2 linked regions of the Luteolibacter sp. Y139 genome follow. The main gene of each other region encodes a partner of the protein of the gene in region 2 in a complex. Links are inferred from orthologs where the notes say so. Each region holds a gene or a part of one and is shown on either strand. Other genes may lie near its edges.

The links.
Region 1: the proteins of WKV53_RS16180 (region 2) and WKV53_RS28140 are in contact, whole or in part, in a cryo-EM structure (PDB 8ZAL), measured with the Escherichia coli proteins. The link is inferred for Luteolibacter sp. Y139 from one-to-one orthologs.

Annotation. Positions count from the first base shown.
Region 1 is NZ_JBBUKT010000019.1:66,432-69,554, forward strand. The notes cover bases 209-3,015. They hold WKV53_RS28140 (HlyD family secretion protein), read right to left. Parts: upstream 2,280-3,015; coding sequence 1,137-2,279; downstream 209-1,136. Other genes in these bases: WKV53_RS28135 (DHA2 family efflux MFS transporter permease subunit), read right to left, coding at 209-1,140; WKV53_RS28145 (DUF8737 domain-containing protein), read right to left, coding at 2,285-2,977; WKV53_RS28150 (carbonic anhydrase), read right to left, coding at 2,982-3,015. Outside these bases: more of WKV53_RS28135, read right to left, coding at 1-208; more of WKV53_RS28150, read right to left, coding at 3,016-3,123. UniProt on the Escherichia coli protein: Part of the tripartite efflux system EmrAB-TolC, which confers resistance to antibiotics such as CCCP, FCCP, 2,4-dinitrophenol and nalidixic acid. EmrA is a drug-binding protein that provides a physical link between EmrB and TolC.
Region 2 is NZ_JBBUKT010000006.1:140,864-144,172, forward strand. What follows is about bases 173-3,165. They hold WKV53_RS16180 (DHA2 family efflux MFS transporter permease subunit), read left to right. Parts: upstream 173-852; coding sequence 853-2,478; downstream 2,479-3,165. Other genes in these bases: WKV53_RS16175 (TetR/AcrR family transcriptional regulator), read left to right, coding at 218-856; WKV53_RS16185 (HlyD family secretion protein), read left to right, coding at 2,499-3,165. Outside these bases: WKV53_RS16170 (PQQ-dependent sugar dehydrogenase), read left to right, coding at 1-138; more of WKV53_RS16185, read left to right, coding at 3,166-3,309. UniProt on the Escherichia coli protein: Part of the tripartite efflux system EmrAB-TolC, which confers resistance to antibiotics such as CCCP, FCCP, 2,4-dinitrophenol and nalidixic acid.

The sequences.
Region 1 (3,123 bases), on a different replicon or contig from region 2:
CACCGCGAAAACCTGCGGAAAGCCCCGCAACACCTGCGGCCAGAAGAGTTCCGACGAACTCCAATCATGCGTGATAAAAGTGAAGCTCCAAAGTCCCACACCGAAGAGCGCCAGCCCGAACATCATCAGCCAGCGGGTATCGAACTTCCGCGCGAGCACGATATAAAACACCGTGCCAATCAGCGAGGCCGCACCCGTTGAAGCAACCGCGATCCCCACCTGCCAGGCACTGTAGCCGCGAACGTATCCGAGGAAGAGAGGTGTGAGGTAAACCGTCGCGAAGATACCAACGCCGGTGATGAAAGACAGGATACAGCCGAGCAGGAAATTCCGGTTTCCGAAAGCCCTCAGATCCACCACCGGATGCGCGAAGCGTAGGCAGCGAATCACGAACAACACGCCCGTCACCGCCGCGATCACCGCGAAGATCGTGATCGTCTCGTCATCGAACCAGTTCCAGCGCGCGCCCTCTTCCAGAACATACTGGAGGCTCCCCAGGAAGACCGCCATCAGCGCAATCCCGAGGTAATCCGCTTGCTTGAGCAGCGAGAGATCCGGCTTGTCGATCTTCACTAGGAAGGGAACCGAGATCGCAACCGCCGCACCGGGAACGAGATTGATGTAGAAGATCCACCGCCAGTCGAGCGCATCAGTGATCCACCCGCCGATGACAGGACCCAAGGTCGGAGCAATGGAGGCGATGGTGCCAATCACCGCCGCCGAATAAACCCGGCGCGGCCCTTGGAAGTAGTGGAAGGAAGAGGTGAAGACGGTGGGAATCATCGATGCCCCGAGAAATCCCTGCAGCACCCGGAACGCGATCATGCTCTCGATGTTCCAGGCAAGCGCGCAGAGCAGGCTGGTGATGGTGAACCCGGCCGCCGAGATCGTGAAAAGCCAGCGTGTCGAGAACACCCGCGTCAGCCACCCGGACAAGGGAATGGTGATGATCTCGGCGATCAGATACGCGGTCTGGACCCAGCCGATCTGATCCCTCGAAGCGGACAGTCCTCCACCGATATCCTGCAAGGATGAAGCCACGATCTGGATATCCAGCAGCGCCATGAACATGCCCACGCACATGATCACGAAGGGCAGCACGTCCCGCATGCGGAATGGAGTGGAAGCCGGCGCGTTCATGACTCACCTCCGCTTTCACGCGTGTCCACCGTCACCTTCGCCGAGAGTCCGGGCCGAAGCTGGAATGAAGCAGCGTCTTTATCATCCAACTCCACACGCACCGCCAGGCGCTGCACGATCCGCGTGAAATTCCCGGTGGCATTCTCCGGGGGCAACACGCTGAACTGTGCACCAGTCGCCGGAGCGATGCTGGTCACCTTGCCATGGAAGATCCGGCCGGGAGCCGAGTCGATGCGCACGGATGCAGGAGAGCCCACGTGCATCTCCGCGATCTGGCTTTCCTTGAAGTTCGCATCGACCCACAGGCCGTGGGTCGTCACCACCGAAATAAGCCGTGAGCCCGTGCTCGCATACGCACCGACCTGGGCGCTGCGATTTCCCACGATGCCATCCGCCGGTGCACGCAGCTCCGTGTAGCCGAGATTCAGCCGCGCGGATTCACGCTGGGCGATGGCCTGCTGCAGTGCCGCCTCGCCCTGCAGCTTCTGTGTGGCAATGATCGCCAGATAGCGCTGTGCCGCATCCAGCGCCGCACGTGTCTTCACCCCCGCGGCTTCGGCTCGCTTGTAGTCGGCGTCGGCTTGCTGGGAATCCTGCAGCGAAATGGCGCGAGTAGCCAGCAGGCTACGCAACCGGGACTGATCGTCACGACTGCGATTGATCTCCGCATCTGCCGAACTCACATCGGCCTCGGCCTGGGCAATCACGGCTAGATGCTGATGGCGGGAGGCCTCCAGATTCTCCAGCACCGCCTGTTGCACCGCCACCGCGGCATCGGCCTTGGCTAGCGCCGCACGATAGTCACGGTCATCGATCTGGATCAAAAGATCCCCGGTGTGGACCCTCTGATTGTCCTCCACCGCAACGCGCTGGATGAAGCCGGCGACCTCGGGCGCGATCACGATCACATCGCCACCGACATAGGCGTCATCGGTATCCTCCATGAAACGGCCCACTCTCCACCAGTCGTGGGTCCACTTGGAAACACCGACGAGCGTAACGGCAGCGGCAGCGATCAGGAGTGCGCGCTTCGGAGTAAACCGACGACGGGTAGCAGGTGCCGGCGACGGAGACGCTGGATTATTGCCACGAGGCAGGTCACTGATCTCGGGCACGACAGGAAGTGATTTGGCATGCATGGCTTTCAGGTAGCTGAGGTTGTTGCCCGGCTTCCCTTCGCAATCGCGGCTCTCAAGGCGGACACGTGGAGGACCACGGCGAGCGGGACAAAAAGTCCGGGGATGAACATGTAAGGAAAGGTCCCGATCATCAGGTTCGGGACCTCCGCGTGAATCAGGTGAAGAGGTCCGGGAGCAGTCAGAACGGCACGGACCACGACGTTCGCAAGCGCCAGTAATCCGAGCAGATTCCAGATCACAGCGAGCTGTCGTCCCCGTTCCCAGTGGGAGGAAAGCCATGCAACGATCAGTGCCGTGGCTCCCACGTAAATGTCCACGTTCGCACCGGAATACGTCAGCATCCTCGGCACGATCCCGTCGAGCCAGAGCTGGTGAATGAACAACTCGACGATCACCCGGGAACTCTGGAGCGCCATCAAGACTGTGAGCGGCACCGCTACGAGATTACCCCCTAGTGTCCGCACCACGAAGACGGCCAAGAAGAGCAACACCGGAACGAAGAGGAATACCACCCCAGGCAGCTTCATGTCGGTATTCCGGATGACACCAGCATGGCCGATCAAGCCGACGTAGGCCAGCCACGCGGCCAAGGCGACGGTGGCGATGATCGCAAAGCGATTGCTCAAGCTCCGCCAGATCAACCAGCCGGTGACGACCGCCATCGCGGCCACGAACAGAAGGAAGAGAGTCGTTGTCATATCCTCAGAGGTTGGAAGGACCCGTCGTGGCTACCGTCTCGACCACTCCGGTCGAGACGTCGTAAACCATGCCGGTAATGATTACCCCGGCCGGAAGTTGGGGATTTGACTTCAGCGCGGCCACGTCGAGAGCCACGGAGCGATAG
Region 2 (3,309 bases):
CAATCCTATGTGGATGAACCGCTTGCGGGTGTTTCCCTGAAGGCGGGTCGGAATGTGATGGCCGTGCATTGCCACCAGAACGGCGGCGGGCAGTACCTCGACGCGGGCCTTCTGAAGACGGTGACGCCGGGCTCGTAAGCTCCGTAATTTTACTCTTCCGAAGATTTCCGATTGCAAACGGCGTCGGTCGGGTTGATGGATGCAAGTAATCACTTGCATGCACCCCGCCAACACTGAAATTACCCCGCTTTCTCCCGCCGCAGAGCGCTTGCTTGATGCTGCGGTCCTCGTCTTCGCGCGGGTCGGCATCAGTGGTGCCACGACGCGGGAGATCGCCAAGGAGGCGGGGGTGAACGAGGTCACCTTGTTCCGCAATTTCCAGAGCAAGCAGGGGCTGCTTGCCGAGGTGCTGAAGCGCGCCTTCTTTCCTTCGAATGAGGTCCAGTTGAAGGGACTTTCCGTCCTCACCGGGGCGACCGTGGAAGAGGTGCTGATGGATTTCGCGGCGGCCGATTTCGAGCGGAAGCGGCGGAACATCGCATTGATCCGGGTGCTCGTCGGCGACGTGCATAATCTCGGCGAAAAGGAGTCGGAGGTGCTCAAGGAGATCTTCCAGCCGTGGAAGCGGGAACTCGCGAACCGGCTGACCGAGGCGAAGGAACTTGGCTTGATCCGTGATGACGTGACCCCGGTCATTGTCGTCGATCAATTGATCGCGATGACCTTCGTTGGGGCGCTGCGCTGCGGTACGATGAAGGCGACGGACTATCCGCCGGAGACGTATTTGAAGGCTTGTGTGGAGACGCTCGCGCGGGGCATCGCGGCAGAGCCGGAGAAAAGGAGGCGTCGTCCATGAGCGCGCCTGCGGCTCTTTATGGTTCGGACCCTTCCTTGCTTTCGCCGCTCGCGGCGCGGCTGCTGGACAAGGGTGTGCTGAAGTGGGCGATCTCGCTGACGGCATCGCTTGGCGCGATCCTGGAGGTGATCGACACGGTCATCACCAATGTGGCGCTTGTGGACATCCGCGGAAATCTCGGCGCGAGCTTGGCGGAGGCAGGGTGGGTTTCCACCGGCTATGCCTGCGCGAACGTGGTGATCATTCCGCTGTCGGCGTGGCTGGGTTTCCGCTTCGGGAAGAAGAACTATTTCATCTTCTCGCTGATCGGCTTCACGCTGGCCTCGCTGCTGTGCGGTATGGCGCCGAATCTCGGTGTGCTGATCTTTGCCCGGGTGCTGCAGGGGCTTGCCGGTGGCGGTTTGTTAGCCAAGGCACAGTCGATCGTGTTCGAGGCATTCTCGGACAAGGAGCGCGCGCTGGCGCAATCGATCTTCGGTATGGGCATCATCGTGGGCCCTGCCATCGGCCCGGTGCTAGGCGGTTGGCTCACGGATAACATGGGTTGGCGCTGGATCTTCTTCATCAATCTGCCGATTGGCATCCTCGCGGTGCTGATGGCGTGGATCTTCATGCCGGCCGACGATGAGAAGAAACTGAAGCGCGGCGGTAGCGTCGACTGGTGGGGGATCGGCTTGCTTGCGGTGGGGCTCGCGAGCTTCCAGATCATGCTGGAGGAAGGGCAGCAGGAGGATTGGTTCGCGTCCGGACTGATCGTGGCCACGGCGATTGCCAGCGTGATCGGCATTGCCCTTTTCGTGTGGCGCGAGCTGGTGACGCCGCATCCGGCGGTGGACCTGCGGGTGCTGCGCTATCGTTCGATGGTTGGCGGCACGATTTACTCGGCGCTGTTGGGTATCGGCATCTACGGGATCATGTTCGCGGTGCCGATTTTCGTGCAGGATTACCTGCACTACACGGCCTTGCAAAGCGGGATGCTGCTGGTGCCGGGCGCGCTGGTTTCGGCGGCGACGATGATGCTGTTCGGCCGCATCGGCGGAAAGGTCTCTCCGCGGATCCTGATCACCATTGGTGCGCTGCTGACTAGTATGACTGGCTTCATGCTGCATGACATCAATCCCTCCACCGGTGCGGCCCAGATCTTCTGGCCGCTGGTGATCCGGGGCATGGGCAGCGTGCTGATCTTCATGCCGCTGAGCATGGCCACGCTGGGACCCTTGGCGAAAAAGGACATCGCTGCGGGTTCGGGGCTCTATAGCCTTACGCGGCAGCTCGGCAGCAGCATCGGCGTGGCGCTGATCACGACACTGCTGGCTCGCCAGGAAGCGGGGCATCGTGCGGTGCTGGTGGAGCGGATCTCGGAATTCCGGCCGGCTTTCGTCGATCGTCTGCAGGCGCTTACCAGCCATTTCTCCGCGCAGGGAATGGATGCCACGGCGGCGCACGATCAGGCGATGAAGCTGATCGACCGCGTGGTCTCCGGCCAGGCAATGCTGGTATCCTTCAGCGATCTCTTCATCGGCGTGGGCGCGCTCTTCATCGTGTCCCTGCCAATCATTCTCCTGTTAGGCGGCAAGAAGGCTGGTGGCGATGCAAAGGAAGCCGCCGCTGCCGCCCACTGAAATTTCAAAACACATCTGACATGTCCGAATCCATCCATCCCGAAGACGCGGTCGCTTATCCCGCGACGCGGAAGAAACGCAGGCCCTTGCTCACGGTGGGCGTCCTTGCCCTGTTAGGCTGCGGCCTTGCCTGGTCCGTTCACACCGCCCAGCTCGCTTTCTCGACCGAGAAGACTGACGATGCCTACATCACCGGTCGCGTTCATCGCATCGCCGCGGGGGTCGAAGGGCCGTTGCTGGAAGTCGTGGCCGATGACAACGAAGAGGTGAAGTCCGGCCAGGTGCTGGCGCGCATCGATCCCAAGGAATACGAGATCCTCGAGAAGCAGGCGATCGCGGCGCTGGAGCAGGCGAAGGCCGGCGAGCTGCAAGCGCAGGCGGCTGCCAGCGAGGCGCGGGCTTCCAGCCGGCAGGCCGATGCCAATATCTCGATGGCGGAGGCCGAGGTGCTGCAGGGCCGCTCGAAGCTCGACCTCGCGCAGAGCACCGACCAGCGCAATGACAAGCTCCTCCGCGGCAGCATGCACGCCATCTCACAGGCCGAGTCGGATGTGTCCCGTAGCGATGTGGCCGCGGCCGAAGCGATTGTGGCGGCTGGTGAAGCGAAGCTTGCGGCGGCCCAGGCCGGGAAAGAAGCAGCGCAGTCCTCGATCCAATCCGCCGAGGCTCGTGTTGTTTCCGCGCAGGCCGACATCGCCGCTGGCAAGGCAGCGATCGAAGAAGCTCGCCGCAAGATCGAACTTACGACCGTGACTGCGCCAGCCGCCGGTCGCGTGGGGAACAAGAACGCCGAAAGCGGCAACCGTGTGCAAAAGGGCCAGCCGCTCTATG